Metabacillus sp. B2-18: one gene and its partner. The protein of the gene in region 1 interacts with the protein of each later gene in a pairwise test. Links are inferred from orthologs where the notes say so. Each region holds a gene or a part of one and is shown in the gene's direction. Other genes may lie near its edges.

Region 1 (3,870 bases):
TAGAATATTGCTTAGATCTTACTATCCCTTCTGTTTTGTCAATCCCAAACGGGAATGGCAGCATATCCTGCAGTTTTGTTAGTGAAACTGGGGTTCATGCAAAGGGTAACGACATATTTCTACTTAATAGTCGGGATCTATATGAACCTTTAATCGTACGAACACGAAAACAGGGAGATAAAATGAAATTGAAAGGCATGAACGGTACAAAAAAGGTAAAAGATATATTTATTGATGAGAAAATCCCATTACATAGCCGGCATTCATGGCCAATCGTAGAAGATGGAAAAGGGAACATCCTTTGGATTCCTGGTCTAAAAAAGTCTAGTTATGAGGCTGAGAATATAGAAGGGGATGGATGTATTGTATTACAATTCAGGAGCTAATCTTCTAGGGGGCACACATTAATGAGACAAGACATTGAAGAAATTTTAGTAACATCCGAGCAAATCCAAGAAAAGGTAAAAGAGCTTGGAGCAATCCTAACAGAGGATTATAAGGACTCATTTCCACTTGCAATAGGTGTTCTAAAAGGGGCAATGCCTTTTATGGGCGACCTATTAAAGAACATTGATACATATTTGGAAATGGACTTTATGGATGTTTCGAGTTATGGAACATCAACAGTTTCTTCTGGAGAAGTAAAAATTATCAAGGACTTGGATACTTCAGTGGAGGGAAGAGACATCCTGATCATTGAAGATATCATTGATAGTGGTTTAACACTAAGCTATCTTGTTAAACTATTCCGCTATCGTAAGGCAAAATCAATCAAAATTGTTACACTGCTTGACAAACCAACTGGAAGAAAAGCTGATATTAACGCAGACTATGTAGGCTTTGAAGTACCAGATGCCTTTGTTGTAGGGTATGGATTAGACTATGTGGAAAAGTACCGAAATCTTCCATATATTGGAGTGTTAAAGCCTGAGATTTATCAAAAATAATCTCAATTTCTAATTTGTTGTATTACCATGATTTTCTATGATACTATTTAAAATAGTCGTGTTTACTGTGGGAGGAGGTAAGGAATGAATCGGATCTTCCGTAATACCATATTTTATTTACTAATATTTTTAGTCATCATTGGAGTTGTTAGCTTCTTTACAGGTGCTAATCCTAAAACGGAGCAAATAACGTATAATGAATTCATTTCTGACTTAAATAATGGAAATGTAACAGAAATGACTGTACAGCCGGTTCGAGGTGTATTTGAAGTAAGAGGTAAAATGAAAGGTTATTCAGAAGACGAAACCTTTCTAACGTACATACCAACGGAACAAGGATTGGATCGTGTTGATAAAGCTGCTGAAGCAAACAATGTAAACAAATTGGATGTTGCGCCAGCTGAAGAAACAAGTGGATGGGTTACATTTTTCACATCAATCATTCCATTCGTTATTATCTTTATTTTATTCTTCTTCTTACTTAACCAAGCTCAGGGCGGTGGTAGCCGTGTTATGAACTTCGGTAAAAGTAAAGCCAAGCTTTACAGTGAGGAAAAGAAAAAGGTTAAGTTTAAAGATGTAGCGGGTGCTGATGAAGAGAAGCAAGAACTAGTCGAGGTTGTTGAATTCCTAAAAGATCCTCGTAAATTTGCCGAGCTAGGCGCAAGAATTCCTAAGGGTGTTCTATTAGTAGGACCTCCAGGTACCGGTAAAACATTGCTTGCAAGAGCAGTTGCAGGTGAAGCGGGAGTACCGTTCTTCTCAATCAGTGGTTCTGATTTCGTTGAGATGTTTGTCGGTGTCGGGGCTTCACGTGTTCGTGATTTATTTGAAAATGCGAAGAAAAATGCTCCATGTATTATCTTTATTGATGAAATAGATGCGGTTGGTCGTCAACGTGGTGCTGGTTTAGGTGGAGGACACGATGAGCGTGAACAAACCCTTAACCAATTACTTGTTGAGATGGATGGTTTTGGAGCTAATGAAGGTATTATCATTATTGCTGCAACAAACAGACCTGATATTCTTGATCCTGCGTTATTACGTCCAGGTCGTTTTGACCGTCAAATTACGGTTGACCGCCCAGATGTAAATGGTCGTGAGGCAGTACTTAAAGTTCATGCTCGTAATAAACCGTTAGATGAGTCAGTCGATTTAAAAGCAATTGCTGCTCGTACGCCTGGATTCTCGGGTGCGGATTTAGAGAACCTGTTAAATGAAGCGGCACTTGTTGCAGCAAGGCAGGATAAAAAGAAAATTGACAACACAGATCTTGATGAAGCAACAGACCGAGTAATTGCTGGTCCTGCTAAAAAGACTCGTGTTATTTCCAAGAAAGAACGTAATATTGTTGCTTATCATGAAGCGGGACATACAATTATTGGTGTCGTGTTAGATGAAGCAGATATGGTTCATAAAGTAACCATTGTCCCTCGTGGTCAAGCAGGTGGATATGCAGTTATGTTACCTAAAGAAGATCGTTACTTTATGACAAAACCTGAATTACTTGATAAAATCACTGGTTTACTTGGTGGTCGTGTAGCTGAGGAAATTGTCTTCGGTGAAGTAAGTACAGGAGCACATAATGACTTCCAAAGAGCGACCAACATTGCTCGTAAAATGGTTACTGAATATGGAATGAGTGAGAAACTTGGTCCATTGCAATTTGGTCAATCTCAGGGTGGTCAAGTGTTCTTAGGACGCGATATCCATAATGAGCAAAACTATAGTGATGCTATAGCACATGAAATTGATATGGAAATTCAACGTTTCATCAAGGAAAGCTATGAGCGTGCACGACAAATACTTACTGATAATCGTGAGAAGCTTGAATTAATTGCTCAAACATTATTAGAGGTTGAAACTCTTGATGCAGCTCAAATCTCAAGTCTTGTTGAAAAAGGCAAGCTTCCAGATCGTCCGGTAACAAGTAACCAGGAAAATGGTGAAAGTTCAGATGATGTAAAAGTGAATATTAACAGTAAAAAAGAAGATGAGCAATCTTCTGAGAAATAATAGAAAAAAGATCGATGACATATACTGTTGTCGATCTTTTTTATGTACAAAAAGATGAACAAATAGTGTGATCTGCTAACCTTTATACATTTTTGTTATTCTTACCTATTCACGGTAGTTTCAAAGATGGAAGTAGAGTAACTTTATGATAAAATATAACAGGAATGTCAATATAAAATAGAACAGATAAAGTGGTGATCCTTTTGATTCTTGTATTGGATGTAGGAAATACAAATACTGTTTTGGGTGTATATGAACAGGATGCTTTAAAGCATCATTGGAGAATAGAAACGAGTCGAAACAAAACAGAAGATGAGTTTGGTATGTTGATAAAGAACTTATTTGAACATGTGAATATATCCTTCAAGCAAATTGAAGGTATTATTATTTCATCGGTTGTACCACCGATCATGTTTGCGCTGGAGAGAATGTGTAGTAAATATTTTGACATAAAACCGCTGGTTGTTGGTCCAGGGATTAAAACAGGTTTAAACATAAAATATGAAAATCCCCGCGAGGTTGGAGCTGACAGAATCGTCAATGCAGTTGCAGGCATTCAGGATTATGGAAGCCCCCTTATTATTGTTGATTTTGGCACAGCTACTACGTACTGCTATGTGAATGAAGAAAAGCAGTACATGGGTGGTGCTATTGCCCCGGGAATAAATATTTCTACAGAGGCTCTCTATTCAAGAGCTGCTAAGCTTCCAAGAATAGAAATTACTCGACCTGATCATATCATTGGGAAAAATACAGTAAGTGCGATGCAAGCAGGTATTTTATATGGATATGTTGGTCAAGTTGAAGGTATTGTTAAACGGATGAAAGAACAATCTAATAAAGTACCTAAAGTTATTGCGACTGGAGGACTTGCTTCCTTGATTGCTAAGGAATCTGATTGTATTGA
Region 2 (8,649 bases), 3.6 Mb from region 1 along the record:
GTCAGTCGCAGCCTGAACCTGAGGTGCAAGAAATTGAGGATGAAAATCAAGTACTGATTGGCGATTTACGAGTGTTACCTGATCACTACGAGGCTTATTATGGAAAAGAGCGTTTGGATTTAACTCCAAAAGAATTTGAATTACTAGTGTATTTAGCTAAACATAAGGGAAGAGTTCTTACAAGAGATCAGCTGCTCAGCGCGGTTTGGAATTATGATTTTGCTGGTGATACTAGAATTGTGGATGTTCATATTAGTCACTTACGAGAAAAGATAGAAAGAAATACAAAAAAACCATTATATATTAAAACAATAAGAGGGTTGGGGTACAAGCTTGAGGAGCCAAAGCTGAATGAATAGATTTCGTTCACGCTTTTTGTTTGCCCTTATTACATTAATCATTGCAGTACTGGTTGGCTTAGGGTTATTGCTAGGGCAAATTTTTAATAGCTACTATTTGAACACGTTTAAAGAAGAGTTACAAAGAGAAGCACACTCAATCTTAACGATAATATCTCGTGAGGATTTATCAAACTCTCAAATCTCAGAATTACTTTCTGACTTAGGGAAGGATTATAAATCACATATTACGATTATAGATGAAGATAATACCATTTTGTTTGATGCTGGTGACCTAACACAAGATCTGGATATGAATTCATTGAAGAATAACGTACTTCCAATCATGAGGGGACAAACTAAGGGCTATTATTATAGTGACCAAGTTCATGGGCTTGCTTATTATGGATTGCCTATAAAGGAAAAAGCTGCTTATGAAGGGATTGTGCTCGTTAGCGCGTCTGTGAGCTCTTTAACTAAAGTAAATCAACAAATGTGGGGTATTCTAGTAGCTAGTCTCGGAATCGCATTCATCATTATATTATTAATTGGAGTAAGAATTACAGCCCAATTTACTAGACCGATTGAGTCTGCAATTAAAGTATCTATGGAACTTGCAAAGGGAAATTATAAAGCACGTACATATGAAGATCATTTAGACGAAACAGGAATACTGAGTCAGTCAATTAATATACTTGCCAGAAACCTTCAAGATATGACAAGGGCACAGGAAATGCAGCAAGATCGTTTGCAAACGTTAATTGAAAATATGGGAAGCGGGCTAATTTTGATTGATGGTAGAGGTTATATTAACTTAGTCAACAGGGCATATAAAGAATTATTTGAGGTTGACTCAGCTAAGTTTCTTTATCAATTATATTATGACGCGTTTACTCATAAAGAAATTATTGAAATTGTGGAAGAGATTTTTATGACTGAGGTAAAAGTCAGAAAGCAGCTTCATCTTCCCTTGAAGATTGAACGTAAGCATTTTGAAGTGTATGGGGCACCTATTATTGGAACAAATGATGAATGGAAAGGAATTGTCCTTGTATTTCATGACATTACTGAACTTAAAAAACTCGAACAGATGCGTAAGGATTTTGTTGCGAATGTATCACATGAATTAAAAACACCAATCACATCGATTAAAGGATTTAGTGAAACATTACTGGACGGAGCACTTAGTGATAAGCAAACAGCCGAATACTTCCTTTCCATTATTCTAAAGGAAAGCGACCGTTTACAATCTTTAATTCAAGATTTGCTTGATTTATCGAAAATTGAACAGCAAGGATTTGAATTATCAATCCAAACATGTGATTTACGAGAGATCTTGGATGATATTATCGTAATGTTAGAAAATAAAGCAAGAGAAAAAGAGGTAGAGCTTTCTGTCTCTTTACCTGAAGGTCTTACTTATATTGAAGGCGACATTTATCGATTAAAGCAAATTTTTATTAATTTAATTAGTAATGCTCTAACATATACTCCACAAGGTGGCTATGTGCATGCAAAAGTGGATAAATATCCTGATTATGCAATCGTTACTGTTTCAGACACAGGGATTGGCATTAAAACGGAGGAAATCGCACGTATTTTTGAGCGTTTCTATCGTGTTGACAGGGCGAGAAGTAGAAACTCGGGTGGAACAGGCTTAGGTTTGGCAATTGTAAAACATTTGGTGGAAGCTCATAAAGGTCAAATTAGTGTGGAAAGTGAAGTTGGAAAAGGTACTACGTTTACAGTTAAGCTGAATAGAAAATTTGATGAAACTTCATAACGTAGTGACCATAAAACCTTTCTATCTGTTAATTTCGACATTATTTACAATTAATTTACACTAGGTTTATTATTACTTAATAAAATGTTGGTAATATACTAAGTGAAAACCCCTTCATCCAAGGAGCCAATCTTTTGGACGTGAGTTTACCAAATAAACTCACGTCCCTTTTTTGTTGTCATAATAAATCCTCATAAATTCAACTCTTCATAAATTTATTTTCTAATTAATACTAATAGTGGGAAGCTATTAAAAGGGAAATATGAAACCTTTTTAATGATGATTCGTATATAACTTAACAAGAAAATAAAGCAGTACATACTAAATGTACCGAATAAGAAAGGCAGGGGTTGGATGTTAAGTATAAAACGAGTACTCACGATCTTCGGATTTGCGTTGTTAATTGTGGTCTTAGGAATTGTTGCTTTTACTTCATGGTATACCGTAGATGAGTCAGAACAAGCCGTGATGATCACTCTTGGAGAGGTAGAAGAAGGAATTAGTGAACCAGGATTACATTTTAAGATGCCATAGCCAATCCAATCAGTTGAAGTTCTATCTAAAGAAACTTTCAGTTTACAGTTTGGTTATGAGGAATCTGAGGATGGTGAAGTGAAAGATTTTCCAAAAGAAACAAAAATGATTACGGGTGATGAGAATATCGTTTTAGCAGATATGGTCGTTCAGTGGAAAATTACCGAGCCGGGTAAATATTTATTTAATGCTGAAAATCCACGGGAGATGTTAGAGGATGCAACATCGGCGAGTTTAAGAAGTATTATTGGAAGTTCAACAATTGATGACGCTTTAACATCTGGAAAAGTTGAAATTGAGAAGCAAGTTCAGGAATTACTAACAAATCTTGTTGATGGATATGACATTGGAATTACCATTTTAGCCGTAAAATTACAGGATGTAGATTTACCAAACGAAGAGGTTAGGAAAGCTTTTACAGCAGTTACCGATGCTCGTGAAACGATGAATACACGTAAAAATGAGGCGAATAAATACAGAAATCAACGAACAGAAGAAGCACAAGGGGAAAAGGATGCGATTATGTCCTCTGCAGCTGGTGATAAAGCAGCCCGCATAGAAGAGGCACGTGGGGATGTTGCTCAATTTAATGCCATTTATAACGAATATGTTAATAATAAAGATATTACACAAAAGCGTTTAGTATTAGAAACAATCGATCAGGTTCTCCCGAATGCTGAGATTTATATTATGGAAGACAATGGGAACACGATGAAATACTTGCCAATTAAGGATCCGGCTTCAAAGCCTGTCGTACCAGCAGAACAGGAAGGAAGTGTTACAAATGGCCAATGATAATATCGTGAACATGGAGGAGAAGAAACCTGCCTTTTCATTTAAGGGGTATTTACGTGGGGGCATTATTCTTCTTGTCTTAATTATCTTACTTGTCTTAATATTTACCAATCTTTTTATTGTTAAGGAAAATGAATATAAGGTTGTTCGTCAATTTGGTGAAGTTGTAAAAATTATAGAAGAACCAGGATTAAATTTTAAAATACCATTTATTCAGTCAGTTACAACACTACCTAAATATCAGATGACTTATGATGTTGAAGAGGCAGAAATTAATACAAAGGATAAAAAGCGGTTAATCATTGATAATTATACCGTTTGGCGAATAAGTGATCCTAAAAAAATGATTTCAAATGCAAGATCAATTGTGAACGCAGAAACAAAGATGGCCGAATATGTTTTCTCAACCGTTCGCTCTGAATTAGGTCAATTAAACTATGACGAAATTATTAATGATGAAAAGTCATCAAGAGGAAGCTTAAATGATAAAGTAACTGAAATTGTTAATAATTTATTAGAACAGGGGAACTATGGGATCGTTGTAGCAGATGTGAGAATGAAAAGAACAGATTTACCGGCTGAAAATGAACAGTCTGTATTCACACGTATGATTTCTGAGCGTGAATCAACTGCACAAGGATATTTGTCTAAAGGTGACGCTGAAAAGAATCGAATTATTGCAGATACCGATCGAGAAGTTAAAGAGATGCTAGCAAAGGCACAGGCAGATGCTGATGTGATTCGAAGTGAGGGGGAAAGAGACGCAGCGAAAATGTATAACACTGCTTATTCTAAGGATCCAAGCTTCTATGAAATGTATCGAACATTACAATTGTATAAACAGACGATAGATGAAGAGACTGTTATTATTATTCCATTTAATTCTCCTTATGCTTCCTTGCTAAAAGGAGTCCAGTAAACGATAACAATTCATACAGTACCCCTGATTTTCCTTTCTATTTAAAGACATGATAAAATAGAGGGAAATAAGGGGTCTTTTTTTGGTTTATTGCTAATTTAGGTACATGTACAAGTAAAAGAGTGCTCCAGGACCTCCTGCAAAAAGAGAGTGTCTGAATTAGAAATCAATAGACCAGTAAAAGAGAGCTTTAGACATAAAATGTTGAACAAGAGCTTGTTCAACAATGAATACAGGAGGCTGTAAAAGTTGACGAAAAAAATAGTATTAATTGATGGGAATAGTATTGCCTATAGAGCTTTCTTTGCCCTGCCATTATTAAATAATGACAAAGGTATACATACGAACGCAATTTATGGATTTACCATGATTTTAATGAAAATACTAGAAGATGAGAAGCCGTCTCATATGCTTGTGGCTTTTGATGCTGGTAAAACAACATTTAGACATAAAACATTCCAAGAATACAAAGGTGGAAGACAAAAAACCCCACCTGAGCTCTCAGAGCAATTTCCATTTATTCGAGAACTATTAGATGCTTATCAAATCTCAAGATATGAACTGGAAAACTATGAAGCAGATGATATTATCGGTACTCTTTCCAAACAGGCTGAACAGGATGGCTATGAAGTTAAGGTAATATCAGGGGACAAAGATTTAACTCAATTGGTTACAGATAAGATAACAGTTGATATTACAAAAAAAGGGATAACAGATGTGGATTCTTACACTCCTGACTTTGTGATGGAAAAGTATGGATTAACTCCTGAGCAAATTATTGATATGAAAGGTCTTATGGGAGATACGTCTGATAATATTCCTGGTGTACCGGGAGTGGGAGAAAAAACAGCAATAAAACTGTTAAGTGAGTTTAAAACATTAGAGAGTGTATTAGATTCAATTGAAAAAGTAAGTGGGAAAAAATTAAAGGAAAAGCTTGAAGAAAATCGTGAGCAGGCTTTAATGAGTAAAAAGCTTGCAACGATTGATTGTGAAGCACCCTTAGCAATCACATTGGATGAAGTACGATATGAAGGATTCGATGCTAGTAAAGTAAAGGAAATCTTTAAGGAACTAGGCTTTAATTCTTTATTAGAAAAAATGGGTGAAGATGTAGCTGAGGAAGAAGTATACGAGGATATCAGCTTTGAAAACGTAACAGAGCTTACCTCAGATATACTGACAGATGAAGCAGCACTGTATGTAGAAATACTAGAGGATAGTTATCACCAAGCTGACATAAGTGGCGTTTCAATTATAAATAAAAATGGTCATTATTATATATCAGCTGAACTTGCTCTTAATTCTGATTTATTTAAGGAATGGGCTGCAGACGAAACCAAACGTAAAACAGTTTATGATGGTAAAAAAACAACGGTTGGCTTAAGTTGGAAAGGAATCTCTTTAAAAGGAATTGACTTTGATATTTTAATTGCGGCATATTTATTGAATCCTTCGGCAACATTTGATGACGTAGCTAGTGTAGCTAAATCACATGGCATATCGATTGTACAAGCTGATGAGGTTGTTTATGGAAAAGGAGCAAAACGTTCTATTCCTGGTGAAGAGACTCTTAGTGAGCACCTTGTTCGTAAGAGCTTAGCGATCTTTGATTTAAAAGAAAAGTTAATTGAACAACTCGAACAAAATGATCAATCATCTTTATTGTATGACTTAGAATTACCTTTATCTCTTATTCTTGCACAAATGGAAGCTGAGGGAATAGCTGTTGATGTGGACCGTTTGAAAGACATGGGTGAACATTTAGCAGAACAATTAAACGCTCTTGAAAAAAATATTTATGAGCATGCTGGTGAATCATTTAATATTAATTCTCCAAAGCAGCTTGGTGTTATTTTATTTGAGAAGCTTCAGCTGCCAGTTGTGAAAAAGACGAAAACAGGTTATTCAACTTCAGCGGATGTATTAGAAAAGCTTGAAGATAAACATGAAATCGTAAAGGATATCCTTCATTATCGTCAGTTAGGTAAATTACAATCAACCTATATTGAAGGGTTATTAAAAGTTGTTCATAAAGACACGCATAAAATTCATACTCGTTTTAACCAGGTGCTAACAACAACAGGAAGACTTAGCTCAATCGATCCTAACCTACAAAACATACCGATTCGATTAGAAGAAGGACGTAAGATTCGTCAAGCTTTTGTACCTTCTCATAAAGATTGGGTCATTTTTGCAGCTGACTATTCACAAATTGAATTAAGGGTATTAGCTCATATCGCAAATGATCAAAATTTAGTAGAAGCCTTCCAGAATGATTTAGACATTCATACGAAAACAGCTATGGATGTGTTTCATGTTGAAGAAGATGAAGTGACTTCAAATATGAGAAGACAAGCCAAGGCTGTTAATTTTGGCATCGTATACGGAATCAGTGATTTTGGTCTTTCTCAAAGTTTGGGGATTACTCGTAAAGAAGCCGGTGAATTTATCAAGCGTTATTTAGAATCCTTTGTTGGAGTACAGGACTATATGGATGATATTGTAGCTGATGCAAGAGAGAAGGGTTATGTTAAAACATTGCTTCATCGAAGAAGGTATATTCCTGAAATCACGAGCAGAAACTTTAATCTTCGCAGCTTTGCTGAACGAACAGCTATGAACACTCCAATTCAAGGAAGCGCAGCCGATATTATCAAAAAAGCGATGATTGATATGGCTGCAAGATTAAAGCAAGAAAAGCTGCAAACAAAGCTGTTATTACAGGTGCATGATGAATTGATTTTTGAAGCTCCTAGAGAAGAAGTGTCAATTTTAGAAAAAATTGTTCCAGAAGTAATGGAAAATGCGGTTGAGTTAAAAGTGCCATTAAAGGTGGACTATTCTTATGGAGATTCCTGGTATGATGCAAAATAAGCATAGAAAACTGTAGGGGGCTTGATTGGCCCCTTTACTTTTCATTAGAACTTGGTGATAAGCCAAGCACTAATGTGAAAAGGATGTGAACAAATTACAATGCCTGAATTACCAGAGGTTGAAACGGTACGACGAACATTGCTTCAGTTAGTGAAAGGGAAAACGATTAACGGAGTCAATATTCATTGGCCGAAAATCATTAAAAAGCCAGAAGAGCCTGAACAATTTAGAGATGCAATCATTGGTCAAACAATTCATGATGTTCAGCGCAGAGGCAAATTCTTAAAATTTATACTTGATGATTTTGTTCTTGTTTCTCATTTGCGAATGGAAGGAAGATATGGTTTATATCAACCACAGGAGGAATTTGATCATCATACACATGTTATTTTTACGTTTACAGATCATACGGAATTAAGATATCGGGATGTTCGAAAGTTCGGGACTATGCATTTATTTAAGAAGGGAGAAGAAGAAAGTACACTCCCTCTTTCCCAACTAGGGCCTGAGCCATTTTCTAAAGAATTCACGGTGGAATATCTTCGAGGTCGTCTGGCAAAAACTGAACGGAAAATTAAGACGGCTTTGTTAGATCAATCAGTTGTTGTGGGACTTGGCAATATATATGTAGATGAAGCTCTTTTTAGATCAAGTATTAAACCAGATCGTATAGCCAGTAAATTAACAAAAGCGGAATATAAGATTTTACATGAGCAAATCATTAAAACCCTTGAAGAAGCAGTTGCTCAAGGAGGCAGTACTGTTCGCTCATATGTAAATACACAAGGTGAAATCGGTATGTTTCAGCTTCAATTATACGTTTATGGCAGAACAAATGAGCCATGTAAAAAATGTGGAAAAACATTAACAAAAACAGTCGTAGGCGGACGAGGAACTCATTATTGTGAGCAATGTCAAAAATAGGTCGAAGAAAAAAGGCAAAAGACATAAATATGTTTTTTGCCTTTTTTGTTTATAAAGAATCAATATAAATCATAAGGTAATCCATACTCAAAAAATAAAGCGACCTTCTTTAACATTCTCTGGGCGTTCATCATACACTATGTTAGCAACTAGAAGGAAGGGGCTAGGCAGTATGTTTCAATATACATCACTCTTGTTATTAGCGTTCGCAGTTAGTTTGGATAGCTTTTCGGTTGGATTTACGTATGGAATGAGAAAAATGAGGATCCCTTTTAAGTCGATTTTTATTATCGCATGTTGTTCAGCGGCCACGATGCTTGGGGCAATGTTTCTTGGTGAACTTTTAACAAGAGTTTTTCCGGTTTATATAACAGAAAAGCTTGGTGGCTTTATTTTAATGCTTATTGGGGCATGGGTCTTATACCAATTTTTCCGTCCTGCAAAAGAAGAAACTTCAGTTGAAGAAGAAACGGAAAAAA

What was found.
Region 2: the proteins of ftsH (region 1) and hflC interact in binary tests that used the Escherichia coli proteins (3 or more experiments, as listed by UniProt). The link is inferred for Metabacillus sp. B2-18 from one-to-one orthologs.

Annotation. Positions count from the first base shown.
Region 1 is NZ_CP088245.1:79,048-82,917, forward strand. Bases 500-3,497 are described here. They hold ftsH (ATP-dependent zinc metalloprotease FtsH), read left to right. Parts: upstream 500-1,031; coding sequence 1,032-2,963; downstream 2,964-3,497. Other genes in these bases: hpt (hypoxanthine phosphoribosyltransferase), read left to right, coding at 500-947; LPC09_RS00415 (type III pantothenate kinase), read left to right, coding at 3,167-3,497. Outside these bases: tRNA lysidine(34) synthetase TilS, read left to right, coding at 1-386; more of hpt, read left to right, coding at 408-499; more of LPC09_RS00415, read left to right, coding at 3,498-3,870. UniProt on the Escherichia coli protein: Acts as a processive, ATP-dependent zinc metallopeptidase for both cytoplasmic and membrane proteins. Plays a role in the quality control of integral membrane proteins.
Region 2 is NZ_CP088245.1:3,691,653-3,700,301, reverse strand. Bases 2,410-5,404 are described here. They hold hflC (protease modulator HflC), read left to right. Parts: upstream 2,410-3,439; coding sequence 3,440-4,369; downstream 4,370-5,404. Other genes in these bases: polA (DNA polymerase I), read left to right, coding at 4,619-5,404. Outside these bases: LPC09_RS18795 (response regulator transcription factor), read left to right, coding at 1-359; two-component system histidine kinase PnpS, read left to right, coding at 352-2,121; more of polA, read left to right, coding at 5,405-7,246; mutM (DNA-formamidopyrimidine glycosylase), read left to right, coding at 7,346-8,170; sporulation membrane protein YtaF, read left to right, coding at 8,343-8,649.